DNA from 4 places in the Pseudoalteromonas sp. SR41-8 genome. Region 4 is predicted to be linked to each of the others. Evidence: predicted binding sites of a transcription regulator. Region 4 holds the regulator's gene; each other region holds the start of a gene.
The links. The regulator FliA, encoded in region 4, starts transcription of late flagellar genes. The targets are predictions, from matches to a motif close to CTAAAGNTNNNNNNNNNNNNGCCGATA.
Positions count from the first base shown of each region.

Region 1 (8,405 bases), on a different contig from region 4:
TCACCATACCCGCACAACATATCAATACAGCTCGAGGCTAATCGTTTTTTTGAACCCCGTGGATATTGTGCGTGACGCATCCGCAGTTCTTTGTACGTGAAATTACCCGCCAGTTCAAATAAGCCTTGTTGTTCTGATGCTTTACGTAAATTGCGAAATATTTCTTCTGATTGTTCAAATAAGTCAAGGGCTGCGCTTTTATCTGTATGTTTAAGCGCTGCTTTAGCTTGTTTTTCCTGTAATAGTTCAGCGCCTAGCTCAATGTTATCAATACGGGTGTTGTTTAGTTTTATACCCAATAAATTTGTATCTTGTAGGTTGCAGTAATGCAGGCTTGCTTCGTGCAAGTTGGCTTTCATCAGTGAACTGTGGGCTATTTTATTATTAAACAGGTGAGCGTTGGTGAGCGTTGCACGATAAAAATTACTGTAAGATAAATCAAAACCATCCTCATCATCTTGTTTTATCAAATTAAGCCCATTGAGGTTAGCGCGTTTTAATTGCAATCCCTGTAATAATCCTCCCTTTTTTGCATAGCGCTCTAATTTTTGGGTCAGATCTAAGCCTGACTTATCAAATTTGGCATCATGCCAAAAACAAAAACCTGAGCCCATGTCTGTTTCTTGACAATGATGGCCATCGGGAGAGGTATAACGACAACAAGGCTTATCAGGCATGTTTGATATCGCTTTATTTAATTCTACTTAGTTATAGATTAGCAGTTATTTTGCAAGGTATTATAGTGACCTGTTAATTAGTTCAATGACTGTCGGTCAATTACAAGAGTTAGGTTTGTTTGAATATACATTAAAACGTAGTCGCCGCCGCAAAACTGTCGCTATCAAAGTCCAGCAACAAAGTGTCACAGTTTATGCGCCTGTTGGGGTTGCTAAAAAGGAACTTGAAAGCTGGCTGCTAAGTAAAACTGACTGGATCAATGCGCAAATTAATAAGCAAAGTCAAATGCTTGATACTCGCCAATACCCATTACAAGATAATCGCGTACTGGTTTTTTCACAACCTATGATACTGACTTATGGTGTCAGCTCGCGCAGCGCATGGCAGCTAGTAAAAAATCAGCAGGGGAATGTGTTACAGCTAAATCTTTCTGGACGGGTTAAGCATCAGCAGCCAATGTACCAAACCTTGCTCGAAAGTTTTTTACATGAGCAATTAGAAAACTATATTGAAATGCGTGTACATGCTTATTGCCTAAAAATGGCAGAGGCTTTACCTAGCAGTATTCGCATTCATACTTATAAGCGTCGTTGGGGCAGTTGTAATCGACGACGAGAATTGACCTTTAATTTGTTATTAGCCAGTGCGCCGCAGAGTATTATTGATTATGTAATTGTGCATGAACTAGCTCACTTGAAATATTTAAATCACAGTGCCGCATTTTGGCAGCGCGTCAGTGAGTTTTATCCTGATTATAAGCAAGCAACAAAATGGTTAAGGCAACACGGTGCGAGTTTACAATGGGTAGTCGAATGAGTTAGCGAGGATAAAGTTAGCGAGGATAAAGTTAGCGAGAATAAAGTTCGAAGAATGAAGTTTTGCTGATAGATAAGAAAAGTGGTGGAGGGAGCTGGATTCGAACCAGCGAAGGCTGAGCCGTCAGATTTACAGTCTGATCCCTTTGGCCGCTCGGGAACCCCTCCACACTAATTTTGTCGCATTTGGCCCCACTTAACTTAGCGGTAAGAAAAGTGGTGGAGGGAGCTGGATTCGAACCAGCGAAGGCTGAGCCGTCAGATTTACAGTCTGATCCCTTTGGCCGCTCGGGAACCCCTCCAATGCAACGGCGCTGATAATAGCAAAGTGAGCATTTAAGTAAAGAAAAAAGCTAAAGAAATATTAAATAAAGCCGATAAATATCTATTACTAACTGCAATCGGCTAAAGTCTATGCAAATCGATGATTTGTTAATCACAGAGAGTCAACTTAACAATCGTCTTGCCAAAAGTGTCTCAGAACACCGTCGTGGCGAGTTTGCATTATTATTGGCAATGCTTTCTCATGACGTGTTAGATTTTAGTCAATTTCATCTCCCTAAAACCCCATTTGATGCACATGCTTCAACACCAACTGAAGCGCAATTACGTGAACAATTAGGGGCAGGGCCTGAGCAAGCATTGGCTCCAGATGAATTTGATATGCTCATTGGCCAACATAATGCACAGCTATTACAACAAGGCAGCATGGCAGATATTCGTTTACGCTCGTGCCTTGCGCCGGAACCATTAGTGATCAGAGATGATAAAAACCATATTCCACTAATGGTGATTGATAATTGCGAACTTGTCGTGCGAAAGCGTCATTTAGATAAAGAAACACAGCTGGATCATCCGCAAATGGATGCGGCTGCATTTTACGATAGCCTTAATAATGCTGAGCTTCATCAACCCTTACACCTTGCCCAAGCGTGATATTAAGCTGTAATAATTATCGGTAAAAATATTTTATTTATTTTAGTGAAAAAAAGCATCCACAAACTAAATGCAATTGCTATAATGACCCCAAATGGCATTTCCAATTTACTTGGTATTATTGCCATCATCATTAAATCAAGGTAATTAGGAACGTAATGAAGAAAACATTCACGCTGAATCACGAGAAAATCAAATACCCTCGCATGGTAGATGCTGCAAAGCATGAAGTAAAAAAGTATTTGAAAAGAGAGCGTAACAAAACGTTGCCAATTGATGCTGATTACTGGGCATTTGATTGTAAATTTGGTAACACTGCTGAAGATGCCCAAGTGGTGCACGTTGCTGAAATTAGCAACTCAATCAGCGAAATTGAAAAACAAGGCTTAGAGTCGTTTTATGTTGAAATCATTGCTAGAGCTGCACAACGTCAAGTGCAAGACTCTGATGATGAAATTTAAAAGTAATTGATTTAATGAAAGAATGGGCTAAGTAGCCCATTTTTTGTGCTTGCAAAAAAGTAAGTCCAGCACTTTATTTTGCACCTGGTTGGTGCGAAATAGATTTTTTATTTTATTTAAATAATACAACTAATTGATTTATAAGTTTTTGTAAAGTTGGTTCTGTAATTGCTATTACTTTTAATTATGCAGTTAGGAGCAAACACATGGCAAGAATGAGTTATATCAGTAGCGTCGAACGTTACCAAGAATACCAAACCGTGATCCACGACTTACTTGACTCAGTGCTAGCAAGCTTAGAAGACGGTGTTAAAAAACAACAAGATAATCGTTACTTAATCGCTCAATACCCATTTTTAGAATTACAATACTGTTTAGATAAAAATGGCGTGCAGCTAGGTAATAATGTCTGCTTTAAACGTCAGTATATGAAAACCTTAAATAATCGTGGCGATTCACAGGATTTGAGTGAACGGCCGTATTTTCAAGGTATCCAACAGCAGCAACATACTCGTTTTACGCCGCCCTATATTTCGATCGCTACCAATCACTTATGTATTTCAGCAATAAAATCGTTACATGCTTCATATGGCGAAAATCGCTATTTAGTGATTGATGTATGTCTAACGCAATTAATCGAATTTATTATGGGGGATCGTACTCGCGCCACGATGACGCCATTTTTTAAAGCGGGTTATGGCATTATTGTCAGTTGCTTATTTATCTTAGTGTTATTTTTACTTGGTAGGGTGTTTGGTGATATTTATAGCTTACTGTTTGTCCGCTCTATAGAAAATGATCCGCTCGAACCGTTTACGATCATCATTTTTATCACCCTCGCGTTAGCAATATTTGATTTAGGTAAAACGATTCTCGAAGAAGAAATTTTAATGCATAAAGATATCTTTAGGCACAGTTCAACGCGGCGCACTATCACACGGTTTATTTCAACTATTTTAATTGCAGTGTCTATTGAAGCGTTATTAACGATGTTTAAGGCAGCGCTGGGGCAGTCGCAGTATTTATTACCGGCAATTTATATGATGTTGGCGGTTGTAGGGCTATTGATTGCGTTGGCTATTTATGTGTATTTAGGGGCAAAAGCCGAAACCTTATTATTGAGCGCACAACGCAATAAGAAAGGGCATTAATAAAAATGGGGTAGGCGATGAATGCCTACCCCAACTCAACTTAATTTATTCTGCGCGGTCTTGGGCGCGACGAGTTTTAAAATCTGAATCTGCTTGCCATTTTGGCCAATCACCGTTGTTTGCCAGTTGTGATGCGATATCAACAATTAACTCGATGTCTTGTTTTACACCACCTAATGACCACTGAGCAGAGTAATCATCAGCTTCTTTATGGTATTTATGAGCAATATAATCTGGATCTGTATCACCTAAACTCATAAACAGTAAACCAGGTACGCCTTGTTTAGCTAGTGAGAAGTGATCTGATCGGAAGAATAGGCCGTTTTGTGGCACGGGATCCATTTTTACATGACGGCCTTGTTTGCTTGCGGCTTTGCTAAGGTAGTCTTCCATTTGTGATAAACCTTTACCGTATTGCAGTATGTAATCGGTGCCATCTAGCACATTCATACCATCAATATTTAACAGAGCGACCATCTGCTTGGTAGGGATAAGTTCGCCACTGGCAAATTGCTCTGAGCCAATTAACCCTGTTTCTTCGGCGGTAAAGTTTGCAAAAATAATCGAGCGCTTAAACGGTTTTTGTTTATGCATGTTACTTAATATACGAGCGATTTCAATTGTGGCAGCACTGCCTGAGGCATTATCAACTGCACCATTATAAATTTTTGGCCCGCTATCAGTTTGCTTAGTGCCAAAATGATCCCAATGTGCGCTGACCACAATATATTCATCAGGCGCTTCACTGCCCGTTAATTGCGCAACAACATTGTGTGATTTAGCGTGTGACACTTCGTTTTTAAATGCAAGGTTTGCTGTTAAATTAAGCGCAGTAGCTTTAAAGTCGTCGTTAAGTGCTTGTTGCTTTAATTGTTGATAGCTCAAGTTTGCTGATTTAAATAGCTGCTCGGTTGCATCGAGTGTTAGCCAACCCATTACCGGTAGTTCTGATGCGTTTAGGTTGTTATCCATCAAGGTATATTTTGTGCCTGTATTTGAGCTTTCAACTACGCCCCAAGGATATGCAGCTGGCGCTGTTTCGTGCACAATAAATACTGCGGCTGCGCCTTGGCGAGCGGCTTCTTCGTATTTGTAAGTCCAGCGACCGTAGTAGGTCATGGCGTTGCCGGTAAATAGCGCATCGTTTTGCGTAGCAAACCCAGGATCATTTACTAACACAACAACCGTTTTACCCGTTACATCAATATTTTTATAATCATTCCAATTATACTCGGGCGCATTAATGCCATAACCAACAAATACTACCTCTGAATTACGAACATCAATAAGTGGCTGTAATTGTTTCGTTCGCGCCGTAAAATCTTTTCCAGCGGTAAAGCTCAAGTCGCCAATTTTTAATTGCATGTTTTGATCAGCGGTTACCATCGCCATTTTTACCGGCTGTAAAAACTTATTATTATATGCGCCAGTTAATCCAAGCGCTTGGTATTGGTCACTTAAGTAACCCACAGTTTTTACTTCACCGCGCGTTAATGGACCGCGTCCTTCAAATTCGTCTGAGGCAAGGGTTTTAATATGTTGTTTAATATTGCTTAAATTTACACTGGTTGTATTGTCAAGCGTTGCCTGTTCTTGAGTAGGCTCTGAACAGCCAGTTAAGCCCAATAATAAAGTTATACTGAGTGATTTAAAAAGAGGAGACATAATTGCAGGTTTTTAAGGATACATACTGTGACTATATGGGGTGTCGGTTTTGCTGTCTAGTTTTTTGCCATGAAGCGCAGATATTTTTATAAAATACAATTAGTTGATTTTGGGTACTATGATTTAGTGATTGAATTAAATTTCGTTGGGTGAAAGGGACTGGCGCAGAAGTTGTGTGGGGAAAAGCTAAAAGCCAGCGAAGAGTGCTGGCCTTTTGCAACAAAATAACACGTTTAAGCGTCAGCTTTCTTTACGCGGATCTTGCTTTTATCAACAGTACTTTGATTCAATGCTTTTATTGCTACAGCAGCTTCTGCATCGTTTGGCATTTCTACAAAGGCAAAGCCTTTCGATTGGCCGGTTTCTTTATCTAGTACTAAATTACAATCGGCTACTTTACCGTGTTCAGTAAAAAGTACGCGGATCTCATGTTCAGTGATAGTACGTGATAAGTTTCTAACTAATAGTTTCATAAAGAACCATGTTTTAAAAATAACAGTGTGGATTGTCTCAAGGAAAAGCCGTTTGACCTAATGATTAATTGCAAACCGCAAAAATAGTTTTAAGCTGATAGCCAAAGAATAAAAAACAATTGAGAATCGCGTAATGAGAGCAGCGACGAATAGCGAAATTAAAACGGCACTGATTGTTTTAGGTGGGCCAAATAACAACGATGGTAGTTTATCAGTAATAGCAAAAAGCCGTTGTCAGCGAGCTTATCAAATATACCAAGCAAACCCCTCTGTTAAGGTATTGTGCACCGGCGGGTTTGGCGCACATTTTAATACCACTAACCACGCCCATGGTGAATATACTAAAAGTTACTTAATTGAACTTGGCATACCCGAATCTGCTTTTTTACCGGTGGCACTAAGCCGCTTTACCTTTGAGGATGCGTTACTCACTAAGCCAATACTTATAGCGGAACATATAACCGAAGCCATTTTAGTCAGTTCAGAATTTCATATTGCGCGAGTTCATTATGTATTTAGTCATGTGCAGCCTAATTTAGAGCTAACTCTGGTAAGTGCTAAAACGCCATTGTCAGAGATTAAATTAGCGCAGTTGTATGCCCATGAACGTCAGGCAATGCAGCGTGAGGAAGCGAATGTGCTTAAGCTGCTCAGCGCTTAAATAAGTCCGTTAGTTACTTGTAATCGATTGAAGAGCCTCTTTATTTGATGTTTATTCATAATCAACTATGAATTTGTCATGCAAGTTTCATTGAAAGTTCAAGTTAGTAATTATTAGGCATTAATTGCTGTCATTTTTACTGCTTACTATGACCACTCTAATTATAAAAAGTATAAATGGAGTTGTTGTGAAAAAATTTAAACTAAACCTATCGTTCGTTTTAGTAACAGTATTACTAGGCGCATGTAGTGATGGTAAAGACGGTGCTAATGGGACAGATGGCACGAATGGTAATGGCGGTATAGACGGTGCTGTTGGATTAAACAGCTTAGTTATGCAAACAGAGTTGAATATGGGCGATAGCAACTGTTGGATGGGCGGCATAAAAATTGATTCGGGTTTGGATGCCGACCGCAATGGTGCTTTAGCCACAACAGAGGTTACAAGTACGTCCTTTCTTTGTAACCCTGATAATTTTGGGACTACCGGTGAGCGTCTATCTTATACCGTAATGCGCAACGAACTAGAAAATTATTATTACCCAGGATCTACTTTTGAGGTACGCAATGGTGGTTACGGCTCTGATATGGATGGTCACCCGATGAATACGACACAATTTTATGCTTTAACTGATCGTGGTCCTAATTCTAATTATCGAACCTCTCAAGAGGGCGCACCTCACGGTAATGGTAAGAAGTTCCCAACACCTGACTACACGCCGCGTATTGGTTTATTTGCAGTTCAGTCAACGGGTGATATCGCTAAGATTAAAGATATTTTGCTCAAAGATCGTGATGGTAACAATATTAGTGGCCTACCAAATTCAGCTGCATTAGGTGGAACAGGTGAAGTACCGTATACGACTGATGGCGAAGTTATTCGCGCAGATATGACGCAGCCGTATGACGAAGTTACTAACCCTGCAGTTTATGATGATTATGGTTTGGATGCCGAAGGTTTAGCTGCTTTAAAAGATGGTACTTTCTGGGTTAGCGATGAGTATGGTCCACACATGGTGCATTATGATGCTAACGGTAAAGAAATTGGCCGTATTAATGCATTTACCGCAGACATACGTACAGATGCTATTAATACTGATTACGGTTTGAAGATTAACTTACCAGCAGAGTTTGCTAATCGATGGGCTAACCGTGGTATGGAGGGGTTAGCGATCACACCTGATCAGAAAACATTAGTCGGCATTATGCAATCAAGCTTGGATAATCCGAGTAAAAACCGTACAGATTTAACTCGTATTGTCACTGTTGATTTAGAAACTGGCAATATTTCGCAATATTTGTATCGACAGGTTAAAGGGTCGAATTCTAACTCAGCAATTAAAGCGCTGAGCAACACGAGCTTCTTAGTACTTGAACGTGACGGTGCTTTTTATAACAAAGGTGATGAGACAGCACAAAAGCATGTTTATAAGATTGATATCAGCGGTGCGACCGATTTAGAAGCAGTTGCAGCAATGGGGGATATTGAACAAAATAGCAATTTAGGTTTAATCATTGCAGGTAAAACAATAGAGCAAGTTATAAATGATGCAGTTGATTATGATG
Region 1 is NZ_JACJEE010000006.1:35,071-43,475, forward strand. It holds gene H5162_RS05810 (ion channel) at 1-677, opposite strand, end outside; gene H5162_RS05815 (M48 family metallopeptidase) at 763-1,494, shown strand; tRNA gene H5162_RS05820 (tRNA-Tyr) at 1,577-1,661, opposite strand; tRNA gene H5162_RS05825 (tRNA-Tyr) at 1,711-1,795, opposite strand; gene H5162_RS05830 (VC2046/SO_2500 family protein) at 1,908-2,429, shown strand; gene H5162_RS05835 (DUF6172 family protein) at 2,588-2,890, shown strand; gene H5162_RS05840 (general glycosylation pathway protein) at 3,097-4,041, shown strand; gene H5162_RS05845 (M28 family metallopeptidase) at 4,087-5,706, opposite strand; gene H5162_RS05850 (RNA-binding protein) at 5,940-6,179, opposite strand; gene H5162_RS05855 (YdcF family protein) at 6,313-6,840, shown strand; gene H5162_RS05860 (esterase-like activity of phytase family protein) at 7,028-8,405, shown strand, end outside.
Region 1: the regulator FliA is predicted to act here: its motif matches at 1,847-1,873, upstream of H5162_RS05830 (VC2046/SO_2500 family protein).

Region 2 (8,405 bases), on a different contig from region 4:
TTTACTGTTCTACGGTATGTTGGGAGTCATTCTGGGTGGTCGGATTGGCTATGTACTGTTTTATCAATTTAGTTATTTTTTAGAAAATCCACTGTATTTATTTAGAATCGATCAAGGTGGTATGTCTTTCCACGGTGGCACTTTAGGGGTGATAACCGCTATTTGTGTGTTTGCCTGGACACGTAAAAAACAGTTACTTGCAGTGGGGGATTTTGTTGCTCCGCTAGTGCCGGTTGGCCTTTTAGCAGGGCGTATTGGTAACTTTATTAACGGCGAATTATGGGGCAGAACTACCGATGTACCATGGGCTATGGTATTCCCAACTGGTGGTCCACTGGCGCGTCACCCATCACAGTTGTATGAGGCATTTTTAGAAGGCCTAGTGCTGTTTATTATTCTGTATGTGTTTACAAAAAAGCCACGTCCAGCGGGCAGCGTAGGCGGATTATTTTTACTAGGCTACGGGGTATTTAGATTTTGCGTTGAGTACGTACGTGAACCCGATGCGCATTTAGGTTTATTTGGCGGCTTTATTTCAATGGGGCAAATATTGTCATTGCCGATGGTCATCGCAGGCCTAGGTTTGATAATATGGGCGTATAAAAAGCCACAGCCAGCTGTTGCCAGCAAAGCTTAATAAAAGAAGTTAACAATGAAACAATATTTAGAATTATGTCAGCGCATCGTTGATGAAGGCGTGTGGGTTGAAAATAAACGTACAGGAACTCGTTGCTTAACGGTTATCAATGCCGAGCTTGAGTATGATGTGGCAAATAATAAGTTCCCAATGATCACTACCCGTAAAAGTTACTACAAGGCGGCGATAGCTGAATTGTTAGGTTATTTACGTGGTTATAGTAGCGCTGCGCAATTTCGTGACATAGGTTGCATGACTTGGGATGCTAATGCCAATGAAAACCAAGCATGGTTAAATAATCCGAACCGCCAAGGTGAGGATGACATGGGCCGAGTATATGGCGTACAAGCTCGTGATTGGCAACGCCCTGATGGCACTGCGTTAGATCAGTTGAAAAAAGTCATTGATAATTTAAAAAATGGTGTGGATGACAGAGGCGAGATCATCACTTTTTATAATCCGGGTGAATTTGAGTTAGGGTGTTTGCGCCCATGTATGCACACGCATACTTTTTCGCTTCTTGGCGATACGCTTTATTTAACCTCGTATCAGCGTAGTTGTGATGTGCCACTTGGTTTGAACTTCAATCAAATTCAATGTTTTGTATTGCTTGCACTGGTCGCGCAGATCACTGGCCACAAAGCAGGTAAGGCCTATCATAAAATCGTTAATGCCCATATTTATGAGAACCAACTGGAATTAATGCGCGATGTGCAGTTACAGCGTGAGCCATTTGCATCACCTACGTTGACGATTAATCCAAATATTAAATCACTCGAAGATATCGAAACGTGGGTCACCCGTGATGACTTTGAGGTAAATGGCTATCAATGCCACGATGCAATTAAATACCCGTTTTCAGTGTAACAATTAATAAGCATCATAGTTTTAAGGAGAGAATAATGAAAGCAGTGATCCCAGTTGCAGGACTTGGCACCCGTATGTTGCCAGCTACTAAAGCTATTCCAAAAGAGATGTTACCGATTGTAGATAAACCCTTGATTCAATATGTAGTTAATGAAGCGGTTGCTGCGGGTATTAAAGAAATTGTATTAGTGACTCACTCTAGTAAAAACTCTATTGAAAACCATTTTGATACCAGCTTTGAGTTAGAAGCAACGCTAGAGAAGCGGGTTAAACGTCAGTTACTTGCTGAAGTACAAGCTATTTGTCCAAAAGATGTGACAATTATTCACGTTCGCCAAGGTGAAGCAAAAGGGCTAGGGCACGCAATAAACTGCGCTGCGCCGATTATTGGTAACGAACCGTTTGTGGTTATTTTACCAGACGTAATTATTGATGACGTTGAAAGCGATCTTCAAAAAGATAATTTAGCTGAAATGATTACTCGCTTTAATGCAAACGGCGAAAGCCAAATAATGGTTGAGCCTGTGCCTATGCAGGATGTTGATAAGTTTGGTGTGGTCGATTTAGGCGACGTAAAGCTTGAACAAGGGCAAAGCGCAGCGATCCTTAATATGGTTGAAAAACCTCCTGTGCATAGCGCACCATCAAATTTGGCTGTGGTAGGTCGTTATGTGCTAAGTAAAAATATTTGGCCATTACTTGCAAAAACTCCCGCAGGCGCCGGCGACGAAATTCAGTTAACAGACGCAATTGCTATGTTGATGGAAAAAGAATCTGTTGCTGCTTATGCGATAAAAGGGCGTAGTCATGATTGTGGTAGTAAGTTGGGCTATTTAAAAGCTACTATTGAATTTGCACTGCGTCGTGATGAATTTAAAGATGAACTAAGTGATTTTATTAAAACCTTAGTTTAAGCTCATTTATTGAGCCTAACTTATAAAAGTGCCTTAGTGGCACTTTTTTATTGCTTAAAAATCCTGAAACTGGCACTGACTTTGCTTATAATATGGCATTATTTATTTTGTGATGCTAACAGATGATGTGTTTTAAAAAGCAAGCTTGGTATACCACAGTGTTGGTTACAGCAACTGTCTGGCTTAGTGGGTGCAGTAGTATTAATGCTAACCCGGTGGAACAGCAGCCTGCATTAATTTCTGATCAACAAGTCAAAGAGTATGTTCAGCAATGGCACTCGCAACAAGAGAGTATTACTCGTTTAGCTGCGATGGAGGAAGACTTGCAACTATTAATAATGGCACTTTCCTCTCAAACTGATATTGCAGAAAACCCAGCGGTGCTTCGCGAAGATAATGTTACGGTGGCTCATTATGCTGAAAAAATACAGACCCCTGATACTGCTAACTCCTCAAAAACTATCGAAAACCGCCCCCAGCCACTGTATAACAATTCACTGCCAGGCGCGCAACTTGGGCTGTATTTAAAACCGCAAAGAGTGAGAACGCAAATAACAAAGTTACAGCAGCAATATCCACAGGCATTTAGCCAATTAGATTTTGTAATGACTGAGCGTCAAAATAAAGGTGTTACCATGTATGGGTTACGAGTTGGGCCATTTCAAAATTATACTGAGGCCAATCTATTTTGTTCTTTAGCGCAAAGTTTAGGCCAAAAATGCCTGAGTGCTCCGTTTGTTGGTGAGCCACTTTAACTAAGCCAGTTATTTATCTGATTTTTATGTAATTAATCTTAAAGTAATTGTTCTAATTGCCGATAAATCTTATGATAGGGGCTCTTTATGGTAATGCCCCATTTTTATAAGGATTTAATATGAAACGATCTCTTCCAATACTTGCTGTGAGTATTCTAGCTATATCTTTTAGTGCGGTGTCTACTACTTCTACATTCCGTGCCGAAGTAACTGTGCAGAATGCAGTTAAATTAGACAAGGATGATGATTTAAGCTTTGGTACTATCCGTGCAGTTGCAGATTTATCTGGCACTCATGTTGCGAGTATAGTTGTTAATCCATTACCAGCTGCAAGTCCTGTCTCTACTAGTAGCTCTACAGGTACAGATGCTTCAATTTCGATCATTGATGATGGAGTTCCCGCTTCTTTTACTGTATCTGAAGCGGTTAAGAATGCACAATTAAAAATAATTAGCCCTACACAAACTACTTTAGAATATGAAGGAACTAAAGATGATGGGCGGCCAAACTTTACTATTGGGAACTGGACTTATGTAATTACTTCAGGCCCTAATGAAAACGAAACTTATACAGATGGAACACCTAATTTAATGGTTGATTCTACAGATGGAACAGTATCGTTCAATATAGGAGCGACACTTAGTACACCCGATTCAGCAGCGTTTTCTAAAGATTATGCTGATGGAGTCTATTCTGGTGATTTCCAAATCGAAGTCGCTTATTAAATCGCTTCTAGTGCGACTTTTACCTTATGCAGTGGCTGTAAGTATTTTAATTTACAGCCCTAACCATTTCGCAAATACCATAGAGCAACAGTCGCTTGATTTTGGCACGTTAGTCATACCAAGTAACAGTAATGTTAGTTCCGTGATAATCAAAGCGAACGGTGACATAAATACTATGGGTAAAATTTATGTACTAGAGAAAGGACGACCTGCTGAGCTATTACTAACCGATTTCCCTGCACATACAGAATTAACTATGCAATTAGTTAATTCTGTAACCTTACAGCACAACGCACAGGGTAGCAGCAGCGCCGATTTTGAAGTACGTCTCAATGGCTTTCCAAAATCTACCATCACTGATGATTTAGGTGAGGCGAAAGTGTTTATAGGCGGCACATTAATAACAAAACCTAGTAGTAAAAGCTATTCCGATGGCGACTACTCCTCAACTACTAACCTAGAAATTTTGATTGACTACTAAGGACTGAGATGTTCAATAAATTAACAGTGATGTGTGTGCTGCTAACAGCATTTTTTAGCCAAATGGCCTTGGCAAACTTATTGATTTCACCTACCCGTGTTACTTTTGATGAACGCCAGCGTAGTGCTAAAGTCACGGTGATCAATAATTCTGATGAACAACGTACGTACCGAGTAGTCTGGAGTGAAAAACAAGCTTTACCAGGTGGGGGTTATAATAATTTAGCGCAAGTGACCGAAAACAGTTTATCGCCAATGACACGTTTATCCCCTAAGCAAGTGACCTTAGCAGCAGGTGAAAAACAAACCGTTAAAATTGCTATTCGAAAGCCAAAAGGTTTGCAGCAAGGCGAATACCGCTCGCACTTATTATTTCAAGCTCTACCTAACGAAAATAAAGAGCAAAAATCAGGAATACAGATCAACATGATTATGAGCTTTAGTATTCCCGTTGTTTACCGTGAGCAGCCAGAACAACCTAATGTTACGATCACTCAGGCAAATATTATAAAAAATAGCAATCAAAGCAAGCCACAAATTCAAGTTCAACTGCAACGACATAACAACTTTAGTAGTTATGGAAAACTCAGCGCTTATATAAAAACAGCATCAGGCGAGAATGAGAAAGTAGCTGAAATTAGCAATTTAAGCCTGTATCCAGAAGTTGATACTACCATTGCAACACTGAGCCTATTTAAAGATAAACAGCTGCCAACACAGGGCAGTATTTTCCTCGATTATCAAGGTGCTGAAGAATATAAAGGGGTTGATTTTGCTTCATACACACTCGCTATTGGGAAATAATCTTAAGCGTTATTAAGCGAATAAAGTGATCCGTATATTTACTCTTGGGCTTTTATTTTTAAGCTCAATGAGTTTTGCTAGTGCTGTGCAAACTGCTGATGTGTTGCGCACACTTAAGGCTATTCAAACTAAATTAAATCAACCGCACCCGAAAGTGAGTGCACAGCAGCCCGTTATAGACGAACACAGGCAACCTGCAGCACAGCGCATTGCCGCCGGTGAATTTTTACTCTTTTCGCTGCACTTAAACGGTGAATATCTTGGTGAAGCATTTGCGATAAAAAGCGAACAAGGTGTGTTATTGGGGTTATCGGGTTTAGTCGAAATATTACAACTGGCTATTAATGTTGATATTGCAAATGGCACCGCTTCAGGTTGGTTTATCAATGAAGCAAACTTATTTACACTAAATGCTACTGAACCTAAACAATTAATTTTTAATAATCAGTTTGTTACGCTATCTTCGCAGCAACTACTAATTGATGATGATATTTATATTGATGCAGCCGTTTTACAGCGCGCCTTCTCAGTTGCTATTATTCCTGATTATGCGAATTTGACGCTAGAGCTTACAACGGAGCAATTGTTTCCTGTTGCTGCGCAACAACAAAGGCAAAAGCGTTTGTTTAACAACCAGCGTAAAGGGGATAACCAACCTACACAACCTTGGAAGGCTAGTCCCTATCAGGCGGTTTCAATGCCAGTGGCTGATTTGCAGCTAAATTATCGTCGTGATAATGATAGCAGCCGTACAAGTTATTCATTATTAGGCGCACAAGATTTTGCGTACCTTTCAGCAGAATATTTTTTAGCAGGACGTAAACAAGATTTATTGACTGACTCTCGGCTGACATTCTCTAAACAAGATGTTAATAACAGCTTACTCGGTGTTTTTGCAGCCAGCGAGTTGGAGTTTGGTGATATCACTGCAACGCAAGTAGGTAGTCGTTATAACGGTCAATATGGCCGTGGTTTTAAGTTTTCAAATTATCAGTTAGATCGCAAAATAGATAACAATCGGATTAATCTCACAGGCGCTATCCAGCCTGGTTGGGATGTTGAGCTTTATCGTAATGGCATTTTAATTGAACAACAGTTAAGCCTTGCAGATGGCCGTTATATATTCGATAGTATTGATTTACTGTATGGTGAAAATAACTTTGAGTTGATCTTTTATGGTCCTCAAGGGCAAGTTGAACGCAAAACAGAATATTACTTTATTGACGGTAATCAATTGGCGCAAGGAGAAGCAGCATACGAAATATCAGTATCAGAGCAAGGTAAACAATTACTAGGAAGTGAAAGTAATTCACAACAAAGTGGCTGGTTAGCGGCAGGGCGATACGAACGTGGTTTGACTGATAATATCGCGATTTACACCGGGGCTATGGCGCAAAAGCGTGAGGACGATGAGTTTTATCAATTTGCTTTTGGTACCAATATCAACCTGTTTGAAAGACTGTTGGTTAATTTAGACTACGAGCAAAATAACCAACAACAAAATGAATTAGAACTCACAGCAAGAACTCAACTGGCCGATCAATCACTGCTGTTTACCGTTACAGATCGCTCGGATCAACAGCAAGACTTGCAAAGTTATCAATTCGATATGTCGGGTGAGTTGATGCAAAATCGTTATGGTCGCCTTAATTATCAAAACAACTATTTATTACAGCATTCAAGCTCAGGTCGCGACCTACAACAAGCCTATAATCGTTTTAATTATAGTTATTCAGGCTTCTCTGTGAACAACCTATTGCAATGGCAAAATGTAAATGAGCAAAGCAAAGTATATGGGGCAACCCGTGTGCAAGGACGAATAGGGCGTTTATATAGCCGTTTTGGTTTTGATTATTTATTATCGCCAGACAGTGATATTTTAAGTTACCAAGCTGAATTTAATCGCAGTATTACTGCAAAGTTACAAGCCGAGCTCACACTTAAAAATACCCTAAATGAGAATATCCAATCAGCGGACTTGGGCCTTAATTGGCAAAATGATGATTTTAATTTAAGCAGCACCATTAACTACGACAGTAATGATAATTGGCTTTTTAGTTTATATAGCCGTTTTAGTTTTGGTTATGACGCTGAAAATAACCGCGCCTTTATGTCAAACCGCAGTCTAACCAGTACCGGTAGTCTACTGGTTAAAGTATTTTTAGATCAAAATAACAACGGCATTATGGATCCTGACGAGCAAGGTGTTGCTGGTATAAAAGTAAAAGGGCTGCAAAATTATCGCCAAGCAATAACCGATGAAAATGGCATTGCATTGTTAACCTCAATGCCAGCTAATCGCACCACAGATATTGTGCTCGATAGAGACAGCTTCCCCGATCCGTTTTTTGTGCCTGCCAATGAGGGCTTTTCAATCACGCCAAGAGCAGGATTTATTGAATACATGGATTACCCGCTAAATAACGCCAGCGAAATTGAAGGGGTGGTGTATCAGCAGCAAGGGGAGCACACTTATGTGCAGCCTTATGCAAAAATAACCCTATTAGATCAAAACGATAAAGAAGTTGCCAACACCCAAGCGGCTTATGATGGCTATTATTTGTTTACCGACCTACGGCCAGGGCAGTATCGGGTTGTGGTTGACGATAGCTTTAAAGAACGTAAAGCATTAAAAAACACCCAGCAAGTAACAGTTGATTTATCAGCAAAAGGGGATGTGTTGGTTGGGGTTGATTTTACTTTAAAATCACTCGAAGAAGTGTCGGGGACTATTGTTAATGCGGGGAATTTTTCATCGTTAATGATGTTAAAGGCATACTTACGTTTGATAAGCCCGCGCTTAAAATTACAACAGCAAGACGTGTTTTATATTCATGACCAACAGCAAAGTAAGTACATACTCGCCTTAGCATACGCTAAGCAAGTACAGCCTGAATTTACGGATCTTTGTCAGTCATTAATAAAACAAAGATTGAAGTGTGATATTGAACAACGAACAATACTTCATTAAAGGAATAGCAATGAATATCAAACAATCGTTTAGTGTAATTCAATCAGCCGTATTAATAATGAGTTTAATTATATTATCTGGCTGTACCAGCACGACGGATAGCGCGCAAAAAAGTACCAGCAGCACAGCTGAAACTAATCATGAAACCTATGTGCAGATCACGCAACAAGAGCTACAACAGCTACAAACTAGCTCTGCACAGTGGCAAGCAATTAAACCCGATCTTGAACGGTTATTACTGATTGAAAGTGA
Region 2 is NZ_JACJEE010000005.1:5,646-14,050, reverse strand. It holds gene lgt (prolipoprotein diacylglyceryl transferase) at 1-637, shown strand, start outside; gene H5162_RS04970 (thymidylate synthase) at 653-1,504, shown strand; gene galU (UTP--glucose-1-phosphate uridylyltransferase GalU) at 1,540-2,418, shown strand; gene H5162_RS04960 (SPOR domain-containing protein) at 2,541-3,173, shown strand; gene H5162_RS04955 (DUF4402 domain-containing protein) at 3,293-3,898, shown strand; gene H5162_RS04950 (DUF4402 domain-containing protein) at 3,909-4,379, shown strand; gene H5162_RS04945 (molecular chaperone) at 4,388-5,182, shown strand; gene H5162_RS04940 (hypothetical protein) at 5,208-8,153, shown strand; gene H5162_RS04935 (SPOR domain-containing protein) at 8,164-8,405, shown strand, end outside.
Region 2: the regulator FliA is predicted to act here: its motif matches at 3,212-3,238, upstream of H5162_RS04955 (DUF4402 domain-containing protein).

Region 3 (8,405 bases), on a different contig from region 4:
TGGCGTTCATGGCGCTGCCATGGATAAACTTTAATGACCAACAAGCTGTGTTATTTGACCTCATTGGTCAAAAATATAACATTTTTGGGCTAACTCTATGGCCACAAGATTTTACTATTCTTGCTTTTATTCTGATGCTTGCTGCATTCGCGTTATTCTTAGTGACCACCTTTTACGGTCGGGTATGGTGTGGCTATACGTGCCCGCAAACAGTCTGGACGTTTATTTTTATTTGGTTTGAAGAAAAGTTCGAAGGGACAGCGAATCAACGCAAGAAGCTTGATCAGCGACCAATGGACTTTGATAAATTTTGGCGTAAGACAGCCAAGCATACAGGTTGGATAGCTTTTTCTTTATACACCGCACTTACCTTTGTTGGTTATTTCACACCTATTCGTCAGCTGTTACCGGATTTTGTTACTTTTGATGTAGGTGGCTATGCGCTGGTTAGCATTATCGTATTTACTGTATGTACTTATGGTAATGCTGGATGGATGCGCGAAATTATGTGCTTGCATATCTGCCCGTATTCGCGCTTTCAATCTGCAATGTTTGATAAAGATACCTTCACAGTAAGCTACGATGAAAAACGTGGTGAAAATCGTGGGCCACGTAGTCGTAAACAAGATCGAGAAGAGCTTAGCTTAGGTGACTGTATTGACTGTAATTTGTGCGTACAAGTATGCCCAACAGGGATCGATATTCGCAATGGTCTGCAAGCTGAATGCATTAACTGTGGCGCCTGTATCGATGCCTGCGACGGAGTAATGGATAAGATGAATTATCCGCGCGGGCTTATCTCATATACCACTGAGCGTAACCTAGAAACGCCAGAGAATAAAACCAATCCTCTGCGCGCTAAGATTATTGGTTATATTGTTATATTAGTGGTGCTCAGCGCAGCGCTGGTAACGAATATTGTGATGCGTAAGCCAATGGACTTAGATATTATTCGCGATCGAAATCAACTCTATCGAGTCGATTTTAATGGGCTTGTCGAAAATACCTACACACTTAAAGTGATCAACAAAGCACAATACGAGCAAACCTTTAATATTAAGGTGGTAGGACTGGAGAACTTTAAGTACATAGGTAAGCAAACTTTTACCGTGCAAGCGGGCGAATCGCATAACGTGCCATTATCATTGGTGATGGATCCGTATGATTTGAAAGCGCCTATGACCGAGTTTAATTTTGTATTATCGCCAGTGGACAATCCAAGTTCACAAATTTCGCAGCCGAGTAACTTCTTTAAAGCGCGATAGTTAAGTACACTGATAACAAATAAAAAGCGGGATTTTCCCGCTTTTTTTATAATTGATGAGAATTATGAGTAAATTTAGTTTTGTTGACCTCACCCCGGATTCGATTTTAGATGCGGTCGAAAGTATTGGTATTTACGCAGAGTCTGGCTTATTAGCACTGAATAGTTACGAAAACCGTGTCTATCAATTCAAAGCTGAAGATGGCCTACGTTATGTGGTGAAATTTTATCGCCCCGAGCGCTGGAGTAAGGCACAAATACTCGAAGAGCATAGCTTTGCATTTGAATTGGCTGATGCTGAAGTGCCTGTAGTTGCGCCGATACAGCGTAATGGCGAAAGCTTATTTGAGCATAATGGTTATCTATTTACTTTGTTCCCAAGTGTCGGGGGGCGCATCTTTGAAGTTGATAATCTTGATCAGTTAGATGTGTTAGGACGCTTGATTGGTCGAATGCATCAAGCAGCTAAAGCCAATGTTTTTAGCGAACGTCCGGTCATAGGGTGTGACGAGTATCTAGATACAGCTAAAATTCAGTTACAAAACAGTAATCTGGTGCCTAGCAGTTTAACTACCGCGTTTTATACTATTTTGGATATGGTGATCGCTAAAACGAAATCGCTTTACCAGCAGGTGGATACTATACGTTTACATGGTGATTGCCATGCCGGTAATATTCTGTGGGCCGGTGATGCGTTGATGTTTGTTGATTTGGACGATAGTCGTCAAGGGCCTGCGATTCAAGATTTATGGATGATGCTCAGTGGCGATCGAAACAATCAACTGTTACAGTTAGATACCTTAGTGACTGCCTATGAAGAATTTTGTGATTTTGATCACACTCAACTCAAATTAATTGAACCATTACGGGCAATGCGTATGATTCATTATATGGGGTGGCTAGCTAAACGTTGGGAAGATCCGGCATTTCCGCGGAACTTTTCATGGTTTGCTGATGACAAATACTGGGAGCAACAAATTTTAGCGCTGAAAGAGCAGTATTCTGCACTTCAAGAGCCGCCGCTGAAGTTGCTGCCTAACTAATTATTAAAAATATCTGAAACGAGAGTCCAATGCTTAAAAAACTAAAATTGAGTTTACTACTGTTATGTTTACCTTTTGCTGCGATGGCTGCAGATTTTAAAGCTGGTGAGCACTATGACGTACTAAAAATTGAAAAAAGTAAAACCTCACAAGTAACAGAGTTCTTTTCATTTTATTGCCCGCACTGTTTTAAGTTTGAAGCTGTAGCTAAAGCAATGGAAAAAAGCTTGCCTGCAGGTACTGAGTTTGTAAAAAACCATGTCAACTTTTTAGGTGGTTTAGCGCCAGAAGTGCAAAGTAATTTGAGCTATGCATATATCATCGCTAAACAGCATAACAAAGGTGAGCAAGTTGCAGATCAAATGTTTGACAGCATTCATATAAAACGTGCTCCACTCAATAACATTAAAGACGTCAAAGCATTACTTGCAGTAAATGGTATTGATAGCGATACCTTTGATAAAGATATTGCTAGCATGCCTGTGATTGCGGCGGAAAAAGCCATGCAAGACAAGCAAAATAAGTTTTCACAAATGGGAGCCTTAACCGGTGTACCAACGTTTATCGTTAATGATAAATATAAAATCAATATCAATACCATCAAGAGCCAAGAGCAGCTTGATGAGTTAGTTGCCTTTTTATTACAACAATAAGCTATTAAAACAATAATTTTTGGAGTTTTTACCGATGATCAAATTAGTTAAAGCAGGATTGCTGGCACTTTTATTACCATTAGCCGCGAATGCAGCACCAACAACTTATGAAGAAGGTGTGCATTATGATGTAGTATCTGAGCGCGCTAGTAAAAAGCCAGAGGTAAAAGAGTTTTTCTCATTTTATTGTCCAGCGTGTAATAACTACGAAGCTCTATTAGTTGAGGTTAAACCTAAACTTGATACAAGTATTGAGTTTAAAAAGAGCCACGTCGATTTTGTTGGTGTGCGTGATCCTGAAAATCAACAAATGATTTCACAGGCACTTGCAACAGCTGAAGTACTACCACAAAAAGATGCCATTATTGCTGCTATGTTTAATCATGTTCACGTTAAACGTGCTAAGTTTAATGAATTAGCTGATGTTAAAGATGTATTTGTCGCGCAAGGTGTTGACGGTGATAAGTTTGATAAACTGTATAAAAGTTTTTCAGTACGCACTATGAGTTCAAAAATGAAGCGTGACCAAGATTACTATAAAGATAAGGGGGCACTGCGTGGCGTACCAACATTTATCGTAAATGGTAAATATAAGCTTAACCTAGGTCGTGAATCAGGTATTACTGAGCCTGAAGATATTAGCAAATTGATTAATTACTTAGCTGCTAAATAGAGCGGTTTAGTGTTTATTGTAAAAAAGCTCCGTACGCGGAGCTTTTTTGTTGCAGGTGGTAAGAAATGCATAAAATACTGGTTTCAAGTTGCTTACTTGGTGCTCCCGTGCGCTACGATGGTAGCGGACAACAGTTACTCCATCCTCAGCTTATCGCATGGCAGCAGCAGGAACGTATAGTCGCTTTTTGTCCTGAGATTGCTGGTGGTTTATCCACTCCTAGAGATCCTGCTGAAATCGTCAACGGTAAAGTGATTACCAATACTGGTGATGATGTGACACCGGAATTTCAGCTAGGTGCAAAACAAGCATTACGCCTTTGCCAACAGTACAATATTCGTTTTGCGCTATTAAAGGAATCAAGTCCTTCTTGTGGTCGTAATACAATTTACGATGGCTCGCACAGTGGTATTAAGGTGGTTGGAATGGGATTAACGGCTTCGCTATTAGAAAAGAATGGTATTAAAGTCTTTAGTGAGCAGCAAATGCCAGCGCTAGTAAAAGCACTGGCATAGATACTTTACAATTTACGTTGTAAAAATACCCCTGATTCAATGTGGTGGGTATATGGAAATTGGTCAAAAATCGCAAACCGTTTAACTTCATGAGTGCGAGTTAGGTGCTCTAAATCACGCTCTAGCGTATCAGGGTTACATGAGATATAAATAATACTCTCGTAGTTAGCCACCAAATCACATGTTAGTGTATCCATGCCTGCGCGCGGCGGATCAACTAAAATGGTCTGACAATCATAGCTGCTTAAGTCAATCCCTTCTAAACGTGAGAAGGTTCGTTCGCCTTTCATAGCTTGAGTAAACTCTTCGCTCGACATACGAATGATATCTAAGTTAGTTACGTTATTTTTAGCAATATTATACTGCGCTGAGTGTACTGACGATTTAGAAATTTCGGTTGCTAATACACGATTAAACGAACCAGCTAAGGCAATTGAAAAGTTACCGTTACCACAATAGAGCTCTAGTAAATCATTTTTTAGTGGTTTACATAAGTCTTGTGCCCACTCCAGCATCTTAATGTTTACTTTAGCATTTGGCTGCGTAAAGCTGTTTTCAACTTGTTGGTAAATAAGTTGCTGGCCATTAACTGTTAAACGCTCAGTAACAAAATCATCACCGAGTACTTCTTTTTGTTTGCGAGCACGCCCAATAAAATCAATTTTAAAGCGCTCACTCAATGATTCTTTTAGTGACTTGATAGCTGCTAGCCATTCTTCGTCGAGTGGTTTGTGATAAAGCAGACTCACTAAAATCTCACCGCTTAAACTAGAAAGATAATCTATTTGGAACAATTTACGACGCAAGACTTCACAGCCTTTAAGATTATCGATCATTGCCTGCATTACTTCCCCAATTAGCGGCGCTGCAGGGTCAAACACATCGACTCTGATTTTGTCTTTGGTGGCTTGATCAAACATAATGTGGAATAACTCATCGCCATCGTGCCATACTCTAAATTCAGCGCGTTGACGGTAATGAATTGGCTCAGAGGCAAAGACTTCTAATTGTTCAACACCAAAGCGTTGGAATTGCGCAATGATACGTTGCTCTTTTTCATTTAACTGTGCGTCGTATCCTGTTGTATCGATCTTTATAACCGCCATTACCTACTACCTTATTTCATTATGCTGTTTATCGGCGCTATTGTAGGGGGCAGGGATTATTTGTCTAGGGTCTGTTTATCTTTCTAGGTTAATTTTGCAGCTGTGCGTTTGGTTTTTAGGCAAGGCAGAGCCTATGTAGTGTGGTTATTCCCCATAAATAGGCGATAACGTAGCATAAATGCCAAACGCGCGCTGCCCGAAGGGTTCTGCCTAGGGGCGATTAACTCTTTGTTGCTCAATTTTTACTTAGCCCACTAGGTTACAAATCTCGCGCCGCGATTAAATCGCCCCGAGGTTGAACAAATTTTAATCCTTAAAGGTCAACAGGCCCTAATTTTGAGTAATAGCAAATGCTGTTTTTTTGTACATTTTACTTTAGTTATTTATTTTTGGGCCGATACTTAAGTAAGCAAAAATAGGAGTCGGATCATGAAAATTGGCAACTTTGGCTTTGTTCCAAACAACAACGTCAATAAATACAGTAACAAAGCTGCATTACAGCAACCTACAATACAGTCGCCTCAAGATAGTTACCAGCAACGTGGTAAAGAATTAGCAGCAAAAGTGTTAGGTGACAAAATGGCTGAGGCTTTAGGCTTACCTGTCGCGGAAGAGAAAAAAGACAAGCCACTATTTGATTTTGAAGAAATCGTCAAAAACGTTTTGGACTTTGTAACTGGTGCCGTTAAGAAAGCGCAAGTCAATGGAGCCGATAATGAAAAACTCAAAGGTATGCTTAGTGATGCACGCAAAGGTGTGCAAACAGGTATTGATGATGCTTATGGTGAATTAAAAGATACCGGTATTCTAAACGACGAAATTGAGCAGGGCATAGAAAAATCCAAAGAAGGTATTTTTAATGGCCTGGATGAGTTTGAAGAGGATTTATTTAACCCTAAACCGGATTCTGTCAGTGTTACTCAAGCACAGTATTTAAGTTTAAGTAATAATGCTCAGTATAACTTCACCACTGCAGAAGGTGACGAGGTGAGTATTAGTTTTGCTGATGCATTTAAACAGCAATCAGCCAGTAGTTATCAGCGTAATGGTCAAAATGAAGGCTATGCCAGTGCATCATCACAATCGCGGGAGTTATCATTTAGCATGTCAGTAAATGGTGACTTAAACGAAGATGAACAAAAGGCTATTAATGCAATGATGGAAGACTTGCAAAATGTTAGTAAAACATTTTTTGGTGGTGATTTGGAACAAGCCTTTGAACAAGCACAAGAGCTCAACTTAGGCAACGAACAGCTGGTCGCGTTTTCAATGGACTTAAAGCAAACTAAAACGTTTGCAGCAATAAAAGGCTATCAAGAGAATAAACCAACACCAGAGAAAGCTGTGGCTGAAAAAATAGCTCCATTTAATGACGATCTAAAAAATGCCTTTAATGAAGCGGGTGATCTTGGTTTGCAAAATGAACTGTCAGGCATTTTACAATGGTTAAATCAAGACCAAGAGGAAATAGGCAAATTAGTCGACTATACAAAATCAATGTTTGAGCAAATGAATAAATTGCGCTCAGCAGCACTAGAGAGTGAAGCATAAGCTTTATTTTCAGTACACCGCGTGGCAAACTGCTCAGCTTAGTTATTATAAGGAGCGAGTTGTTTGTCACCTCATATCATGGTTTTTGATTCGGGCATTGGTGGTACCACAGTGCTGAAGCATATTCAGCAATACATACCTGATGGCCGTTATAGTTATTTTATGGATAACGCCTACCTACCTTATGGAAAGCTGAGTCAACAAACCATAATTCAGCGCCTCACCGGATTATTAATTTTTATAGAAACACAACAATTACACGTTGATGTGTTAGTTATTGCTTGTAATACCGCATCTACTTCAGCACTGAGCGCACTTCGCGAATTAACCACGATACCGATCGTCGGTGTAGTACCCGCAATTAAGCCCGCCGCTTTATTATCTAAGTCACAGCATATTGCCTTATTGGCCACACCAGCAACAGTACAAAGTAGTTATACACAACAGTTGATAAGCCAGCATGGTCAAGCTGTCACAGTACATTTATATGCAAGTGTTGAACTTGTAACGTTGGCGGAACAAACATATCAAAGTAAAAAGATTATCCAAGACAAACTAGTTGCAGAGCTCGATAGTCTCGCTATTGATAATAGAGTGGATGTAGTCGTGTTAGGTTGTACGCATTTCCCAATTTTAGCAAAAGGTTTGAATGAGTATTTTAACAGCACTGTATTATTACTTGATTCCGGCGTAGCAATAGCCAAACGGGTGTGTGCAATACTCAAAGAGCATAATATAGATTGCAGTGATGAGCTTGATGCTAATTGTACAGGCAAGAAAAAGCCGCTACGTTATTACGCAACGGCTTCTATTTATGTTGATAAGCAACCGGTGGAGCTAGTTACGCTGATTGATCCGACTCAGAACGAAAAGAGTTAGATTCATCATCTTGTTTTTGTTTTGCTTCACGAACTTTCAATGTACGTTGTTGGAACTCGCTATCGTTTAATTTTGCAATAGCATTATCAGCATCTAGCTCTGCCATTTCAACAAAGCCAAAGCCACGACGTTTGCCAGTATTTTTATCCTTTAATAGGCGTACATTAAACACTTTACCTTGTTCTTCAAATAAAGCGCGAACTACACCTTCATTTGCACGATAAGGAAGATTGCCCACATAAAGTGTTTTTGTTTTTACTTCGGCTTCTTCTACATCGCCAGATGACATTGCAGCTATAACTACACCACCAATTAATAAACCAGCACCAAATAACAGTGCAGGACTTAATTGTAGGCTCGAAAGCGCAAAATTAACTATAACGAAACCAATAACAGCAAGGATAACTGAAGAGATAAGAGATTTTTGATCGGGTAATTTCATTTTGATCTACCAATAAACAGGAAATAAACATTAATTTAACATTGTGAACTTGCTATCTTAACGCGATAAATGAACATAGCAATGATATTTATGTGAAATAATTTAATTTACATCAAAAAAGACTCGAAAAAGCATCGATTGAGTGTTCTTTTAAAGCGTTTTGCATGCTTTTTGAGCGAACAGTCAAAAGATTGAAAAAAAGTGTTGATCTGTTTTTGGATCTCCCTATAATGCGACCCCACTGAGACGGGAAACGCCAACGCATAGCGAGGCACGAAC
Region 3 is NZ_JACJEE010000044.1:41-8,445, reverse strand. It holds gene ccoG (cytochrome c oxidase accessory protein CcoG) at 1-1,265, shown strand, start outside; gene H5162_RS19590 (serine/threonine protein kinase) at 1,330-2,307, shown strand; gene H5162_RS19585 (thiol:disulfide interchange protein DsbA/DsbL) at 2,337-2,960, shown strand; gene H5162_RS19580 (thiol:disulfide interchange protein DsbA/DsbL) at 2,995-3,633, shown strand; gene H5162_RS19575 (DUF523 domain-containing protein) at 3,699-4,148, shown strand; gene trmA (tRNA (uridine(54)-C5)-methyltransferase TrmA) at 4,154-5,254, opposite strand; gene H5162_RS19565 (DUF5610 domain-containing protein) at 5,684-6,805, shown strand; gene murI (glutamate racemase) at 6,869-7,684, shown strand; gene H5162_RS19555 (RNA-binding protein) at 7,647-8,126, opposite strand.
Region 3: the regulator FliA is predicted to act here: its motif matches at 5,628-5,654, upstream of H5162_RS19565 (DUF5610 domain-containing protein).

Region 4 (8,405 bases):
TGCGCCACAACGTGCGCAGCATGAGCCGCAAGCTGCGGTAGCTGATAGCTTACAAGCATTATTAGAGCGCCAATCACCGCGTCCACGCTCACCTGAGCTTGCGTCTATGTTTAGCCAGTCAGGGATTGATACATCTACTCAGTATCAACCACAGCAACAACATCAAGCACAGCAAGCTCGCCATGAACCACAAGCGCATAGTGATTTTGCTCGTCGCGATACTGCGCCGCGTCCACAAACGCAAGCACATAGCTTAGGTTTTGATGATGATCTAGAAAGTGGTTTTGATGATTTAGATACTCCGATGCCAGCAAAAAGTGCAGCCAAAACAGATGAAATCACCGCTATGCGTGATGAAATGGCTGCGATGCGTCAATTACTTGAGTATCAGGTATCGGGTTTGATGCAACAAGATTTAGCGCGTCGCGATCCTACCCGCGCATGCATGATCGATCGTTTAGTTGGAATGGGTATCGACAGTGAAGTTGCAGAGCAAATGGCCTGCTTTATTCCGGACGATGTGTCACGTCAGCAAGCCTGGCAAGCACTATTGCAAATGGTTGAAAACCAAATGCATACTACAAATAACGAAATCCTTCGCCAAGGCGGGGTATATGCACTTGTTGGTCCTACTGGGGTAGGTAAAACTACAACCGTGGCAAAACTTGCAGCCCTTGGCGCACAAAAATATGGTGCAGATAAAGTTGCGCTAATTACCACTGATACTTACCGTATTGGCGCTTATGAACAGTTAGCTACTTATGGCCGGATCATCGGTTGTGGTGTAAAACAAGTTAAAGATGCCAATGAATTAGCAGAAGTTTTATATCATTTACGAAATAAGCGTCTAGTATTAATAGATACCGCGGGAATGAGCCAACGTGATTTACGTTTAACTGAGCAGCTAAATACATTAATGCGTAATCAACGTGTCGATATTCGCAATTATTTAGTGCTCAGTGCGACCGCACAAATTAATGTTTTACAAGAAACCGTAAGACATTTTAAGAAGGTACAATTAAGTGGCTGTATTTTCACTAAATTAGACGAATCATTAAGTTTAGGTGAGATTATTAGTATAGCGATTCAAAATCGCCTTCCAATAGGGTATCTTACTAACGGTCAGCGCGTTCCAGAGGACATTCGGGTCGCCAATGCAGAGAAATTAGTAAAAAAAGCAGAACAATTGTATTTAAAAAGAACAAAAGCACAACATTCACGACGCCAAGCAGTAGCGTCAAGCACAGTAGGGATGTATGATTAACACAGTATTAGATCAAGCAAGTGGCCTGCGTAAAATGAGTCAAAACAATAATAACGGCGTTAAAGTTATCGCTGTAACAGGTGGTAAAGGTGGCGTAGGGAAAACTAACGTCTCACTTAACACTGCGATTGCGTTGGGTCAGCTCGGAAACCGAGTGTTAGTTCTGGATGCCGATTTGGGTTTAGCAAATTGTGATGTGATGTTAGGGCTTCGGGTTGAACGTAATCTATCTCATGTACTATCAGGTGAATGTGAGCTCGATGAAATTTTAGTTGAAGGGCCTGCAGGAATTAAAATAGTACCAGCGACGTCAGGCTCACAAAGTATGGTGGAACTTTCTCCATCAGAACATGCTGGATTAATTCGTGCTTTTAGTGAGTTGAATACCGAATTTGATATATTAATTGTTGATACTGCTGCTGGTATCTCTGACATGGTATTAAGTTTTTCGCGCGCAGCGCAAGATGTCATGGTAGTAGTATGTGATGAACCGACCTCAATAACCGACGCTTATGCATTAATCAAAGTGTTGAGTCGTGAGCATGGTGTGTATAAGTTTAAAATAGTTGCTAATATGGTGCGCAGTATGCGTGAAGGCCACGAACTATTTGCTAAGCTCTCAAAAGTAACGGATCGCTTTTTGGATGTCTCAATGGAATTGGTTGCAACAGTCCCTTATGATGAAAACATGCGTAAAGCAACTCGTCGTCAAAAAGTAATTGTTGATTTATTTCCAAATTCTCCAGCGGCAATTGCATTTAAAACATTAGCGACAAAAGCAGTTAAATGGCCTATACCTAATCAACCATCTGGCCATTTAGAATTTTTCATAGAAAAATTAGTAAACGGCTAACTATGACGGCATCGGTGAATAAAGCGATGGGATATCAATCGACACAAAATTTAAATGTGATTGTTGAGCGACATGCTTCTTTAGTTAAAAAAGTGGCTTGTCATTTGATCGCTCGTTTACCCGCGAGTGTGCAACTCGATGATTTGATTCAATCGGGGATGATAGGGTTAATTGAAGCATCAAAAAACTTTGATGCGACTAAAGGTGCAAGCTTTGAAACCTTTGCAGGCATTCGTATTCGTGGTGCGATGCTGGATGAAATGCGCCGAGGTGATTGGGCTCCTCGCTCAGTGCACCGTAATAGCCGCAGAGTTGCTGAAGCGATTAGTGAGCTAGAAAGCAGCCTGAATCGAGAACCTAAAGATAGTGAAGTTGCTGAAAAACTTGATATTACGCTAGATGAGTACCATCATATTCTTAGTGATGTAAATTCAAGTAAGGTTTTAGGTATAGAAGACTTGGGAATTGATGAAGATGTTATCACACCAGTGGGACATGATTTAGCACTAGACAAGCCCTTTAATAACGTTAAAAATGAACGTTTTAATCAATCATTATTAACAGCTATACAATCTTTACCTGAACGAGATGGGTTAGTATTGTCGCTTTATTATAATGATGAAATGAATTTAAAAGAGATTGGACATATACTCGATGTAAGCGAATCGCGTGTGAGTCAGATACATGGTCAGGCGATGATTAAGCTCAAAGCAAAAATCAATGACTGGATTAACTAGTAGTAAGTAAATATAGGTTCAGACCTCACCGGAGGATGTTTTGGATAAAAACATGAAAATTCTTGTTGTTGATGATTTTTCGACGATGAGACGTATTATCAAAAATCTGTTAAGAGATTTGGGTTTTACAAATGTACAAGAAGCTGATGATGGCTCAACAGCTTTACCGATGTTGCAGAATCAAGAATTTGATTTTGTAGTAACAGATTGGAACATGCCTGGCATGCAAGGAATTGACCTCTTGCGCGCTATCAGGGCCGATGACAGCCTGAAACACATCCCTGTTTTAATGGTAACAGCAGAAGCTAAAAAAGAACAAATTGTTGCTGCTGCACAAGCTGGTGTTAACGGCTATATCGTTAAACCATTTACAGCCGCAACACTGAAAACCAAATTGGAAAAAGTGTTTGAGCGTTTAGGTTAAATAAATAGGAGAGGCTTATGTCAGCACCAGCTGCGCCTCAGATCAGTTTAGAACAAGCCCGGCAGCTTGTGGTTTACCTTGAAAATGGTGAACAAGATAAAGCTGATCAGTTAATTATTGATGCGGCGTCAAAAGAGCAATCAGAATTATTTGCCGAAGTAGGCAAACTTACGCGTCAGCTTCATGATGCGTTGAAAAATTTTGAGCTTGATACACGTTTAGCTGATTTGACCAAAGACGCACTCCCCGATGCTAAGCAGCGTCTAAACTATGTTATGGAAATGACAGAGAACGCTGCTAATAAAACCATGGATGCTGTAGAAGCAAGTTTACCAATTGCCCAACAGCTTGCAGATGATATTTCAGACATTAAACCCACTTGGGATCGTTTAATGAATCGTGAAATTGAGCTAGGTGAGTTTAAAACATTATGCCACAGCTTAGATAAGTTCATGAATAGCTCGCAAACTAAAACGGATGAGTTGCAAGGACTCATGACCAATGTCTTGATGGCACAAGATTTTCAAGATTTAACAGGTCAAGTGATCCGTCGAGTGATAGAGCTTGTTAGAGAAGTAGAAGACAGCTTGATCCACTTGTTGACAGCATTTGGTAGCCAAGATGATAGCGAAACAAAAACAATAGCACCAGTCATTGAAAAACCGCCTGCTGAAAATACACTTGCAGGCCCTGAAGGGCCAATTATTGATAAAGAATCTCGTGATGATGTTGTCTCAGGACAAGATGATGTTGATGATTTATTATCAAGCTTGGGCTTCTAAGAGGAGAGAACTGCATGAGCTTTGAAGTCGATGAAGATATTTTACAAGATTTTCTAGTAGAGGCTGGAGAAATTCTTGAGCTTTTGTCAGAACAGCTGGTGGAGCTTGAAAATAACCCAGATGATACCGAATTACTCAATGCAATTTTCCGTGGTTTTCATACGGTAAAAGGCGGCGCAGGTTTTTTAAGCATGACTGAGCTAGTTGACGCTTGTCACGGTGCAGAAAACGTTTTCGATTTATTGCGTCAAGGTGTTCGTAAGGTTAATTCTGAGCTGATGGACGTGATCTTGCAAGCGCTCGATACTATCAACGAAATGTTTGCGACCATCCAAAGCCGAGAAAAACCAGAACCTGCAAATCCAGAGTTGCTGGCTGTTTTACATAAATTGGGATTGCCGCCAACTGCTGAAGAACTAACTGGCGCTGCTGAGCCTGCAGACGATACTCCTGTTGTTGATGCTGATGCTATTTTAGATGATTCTGATGATCCATTTGCATTTGACTTGTTATTTGATGGTCAAGTTGATAGCGATAAAAAAGATGTTCAAATCGATGATATATCAGAAGATGAATTTGAAAGTTTGCTAGATGAGCTGCATGGAAAAGGACAAAGTCCTGTAACTCCAGCAGTAACAGTTAGCAATGAGTCATCAAATAGTGATATTACTGATGACGAATTCGATAATTTATTAGATGAATTACATGGTGTTGGTAGCTTTGGTTTGGTCAGTAATAAAGATACTGCAAGCACCGAAAATACTGCGCCTAAACCGCCCCAAGCGTCATCAGAGCCAACTAAAAGTAATAGTCCAGACGAGATCAGCGATGATGAGTTTGAAGCATTATTAGATGAATTGCACGGCAAAGGGAGTGCACCACAAGCAGTTGCAGATACTGAGCCAACACCCGCTCAAAAACCAGTCCCTCCCCCAGCACCTGTTGCCGCAGCTAAACCTGCGCCTAAACCAGCAGTGTCTGAGCCTGCGAAAGCGGCTGAAAAGCCAGCTCCAGCGACAGCTGTTGCGAAAAAATCAGTTCCACCACAAGCTGATACCACTGTGCGCGTTGATACAAAACGCCTTGATCAAATAATGAATATGGTCGGTGAACTTGTGCTAGTGCGCAATCGCCTAGTCAGTTTAGCAACCAATACTGAAAGTGAAGCGATGGGTAAAGCCATTTCAAACCTTGATGTAGTAACTGCGGACTTGCAAGGTGCGGTGATGAAAACGCGGATGCAACCGATCAAGAAAGTGTTCGGTCGTTTCCCTCGCGTAGTACGTGATTTAGCCCGCAGTTTGAAAAAAGACATCAATTTATTGCTCGTGGGTGAAGAAACTGATTTAGATAAAAACTTAGTTGAGGCACTGGCAGATCCTTTAGTCCACTTGGTGCGTAACTCTGTAGACCACGGTATTGAAATGCCTGATGTGCGTGAAGCGGCAGGTAAAGCAAGGACTGGGACTGTAACTTTATCAGCATCGCAAGAAGGTGATCATATTTTGCTTACCATCCGAGATGATGGTGCTGGTATGGATCCCGAAAAGCTGAAAAAAATAGCAATCAATAAAGGGGTGCTTGATCACGAGCAAGCTGCTCGATTATCTGATACAGAAGCCTATAACCTTATTTTTGCACCAGGCTTTTCCACCAAAGAACAGATCTCTGATATTTCGGGTCGTGGTGTGGGTATGGATGTGGTGAAAACCAAAATTACCCAACTAAATGGTTCTGTGAGTATTCAATCTGAGCTAGGTGTAGGTACAATCCTAGAAATTAAAGTTCCGTTAACGTTGGCTATTTTGCCGACATTGATGGTGGTTGTCGGTGAGCAAACATTTGCATTACCACTGGCTGGTGTTAATGAAATATTCCACCTAGATTTAACTAAAACGAATGTAGTTGATGGCCAATTAACCATTATTGTTCGTAAGAAAGCACGACCGTTGTTTTATTTAGAACATTGGTTAGTTAAAGGTGCTGACAGATCATTACGCAAAGCTCAAGGCCATGTTGTAATTGTACAAATAGGTACGCAACAAGTTGGTTTTGTAGTGGATTCATTGATTGGTCAAGAAGAAGTTGTTATTAAACCGCTTGATGCTTTACTACAAGGAACACCTGGTATGGCAGGTGCAACGATCACGTCTGACGGTGGTATAGCGCTAATCTTAGATGTTCCAAACCTGTTAAAACATTACGCAGGTTAGTCCAATTCTTATCTTATTGTGAGAGCTATATATGGCTCTCACAGATAAAATTTACATAGAGTATGCCAATGGCAGTTAAAGTTTTAGTTGTTGATGATTCAAGTTTCTTTCGCCGCAGGGTGAGCGAAATACTCGAGCAAGATAAGGATATTGAAGTAATTGGTTTTGCGGTAAATGGCAGAGAAGCGGTAGACAAGACAAATCAATTGCGTCCAGATGTAATCACTATGGATGTTGAAATGCCTGTGCTTGATGGTATTAGTGCTGTAAAAGAGATCATGGCAGCAAATCCAACCCCAATTCTGATGTTCTCTTCCTTGACCCGTGATGGCGCAACAGCAACCTTAGACGCACTTGATGCGGGTGCTTTAGATTTTTTACCGAAAAAATTTGAAGACATTGCTCGTAATAATGAAGATGCGATTAAGTTATTACAAAATAAAGTAAAAGAAATTGGACGCAAGCGTCTATCACGCTTCAGTAGGCCGACACCGACATCAATACCTTCCGTTTCTGCAGGTACAACAAGTCGACCTGCGATAACTCAACCTGATAGAAGTTTTAACCGCAGCACAGCGCCCGCTTCGAACATTGCAGCTAATACACGTGCTTCGGGTAAGAAATATCAAATAGTTGCAATAGGCACTTCCACAGGGGGGCCTGTCGCACTGCAAACTATTTTGACTAAGTTGCCGGCCAACTTCCCACATCCCATTTTGTTAATACAGCATATGCCAGCTGCGTTTACGCCAGCATTTGCCGCTCGTTTAAATGGCTTGTGTAAAATAAAAGTAAAAGAAGCACAACAAGGCGACCGATTAATGCCAGGCGTCGCTTATCTAGCGCCAGGTGGTCAACAGATGCTGGTTGAGGGACGAGGTGGAAATCGCACGTTACGTGTTTTTGAGGACGACAGTGCGCGGATCACTTATAAGCCCAGTGTTGACGTTACTTTTGCTAGTACAGCCAAATCTTTTCAAGGTGATGTGTTAGCTGTGGTACTTACAGGCATGGGCGCTGATGGACGAGATGGTGCAAGAATGCTCAAACAAGCCGGCGCCACTATTTGGGCGCAAGATGAAAAAACCAGTGTGGTATATGGTATGCCACAGGCGGTTGCTAACGCTGGGCTATCGTCGGCAAGTATCGCACTTGAAGAGGTTGCTAATCGGTTAGTTCGAGAAATTGGTTGTGGATAAGTTGTCGTTTTTAGGCCTGTTCGTTGCACTTTTGGCGATTGGCTATGGTTACTCACTAGAGGGTGGGGTTGTAAGTGCTTTATTTAATGGCCCAGCATTAATTATTGTGTTGGGTGGTACGTTAGGTGCTGTAATGCTACAAACACCGGCACATACGTTTAATAAAGTCTTAAGAATAAGTCATTGGGTGTTTTTTCCTCCAAGTCATGATATCGACAGAGCAATTGAGCAAGTTAAAAGTTGGTCACAAAAAGCTCGCCAAGAAGGGTATTTAGCGCTTGAAGAAGTAGCATTAACACATCCAGACCCGTACGTTGCCAAAGGCCTGAGTTTATTGATTGATGGTAACAGCGAGCAAAAACTTAGAGATGCGTTAGAAATTGATTTATTGTTAGAGAGGGAACGTTTACTTGAAGCCAGCCGGGTGTACGAGGCGTTGGGCGGTTACAGTCCTACTATCGGTATATTAGGTGCAGTGCTTGGTCTGATCCAAGCAATGTCATTTATCACTGAGCCTGAAAAGTTAGGTGCGGGGGTTGCGACGGCTTTTATCGCGACCATCTATGGGGTTGGTTTAGCAAATTTACTGTTTTTACCCATGGCTAATAAGCTAAAACAACAAGTAGAACAAAAGATGCTGTTTCATGAGTTATTAGCTGAAGGAATTATTGCAATGAGCCAAGGTGATAGCCCTGTCAATATTGAGCTGAAACTTGAAGCGTATCGTGTAGAGCGTCCAAGTCAGCTACAAGAATAATTATTATGATGCGCCGTCGACTTCGTCACTCATCGACCAAAAGTCAGCATACAGAACGTTGGCTAGTGTCGTACGCCGATTACATGACTATTATGTTTGCATTCTTTGTAGTGATGTATGCGATTGCGATTAATAAAGAAGAAAGCTTCCAAATTTTATCTGATTCGCTGGAGCAG
Region 4 is NZ_JACJEE010000010.1:90,757-99,161, reverse strand. It holds gene flhF (flagellar biosynthesis protein FlhF) at 1-1,264, shown strand, start outside; gene H5162_RS08950 (MinD/ParA family protein) at 1,257-2,117, shown strand; gene H5162_RS08945 (RNA polymerase sigma factor FliA) at 2,144-2,854, shown strand; gene cheY (chemotaxis response regulator CheY) at 2,895-3,278, shown strand; gene H5162_RS08935 (protein phosphatase CheZ) at 3,296-4,060, shown strand; gene H5162_RS08930 (chemotaxis protein CheA) at 4,075-6,273, shown strand; gene H5162_RS08925 (chemotaxis response regulator protein-glutamate methylesterase) at 6,342-7,472, shown strand; gene H5162_RS08920 (flagellar motor protein) at 7,465-8,229, shown strand; gene H5162_RS08915 (flagellar motor protein MotB) at 8,235-8,405, shown strand, end outside.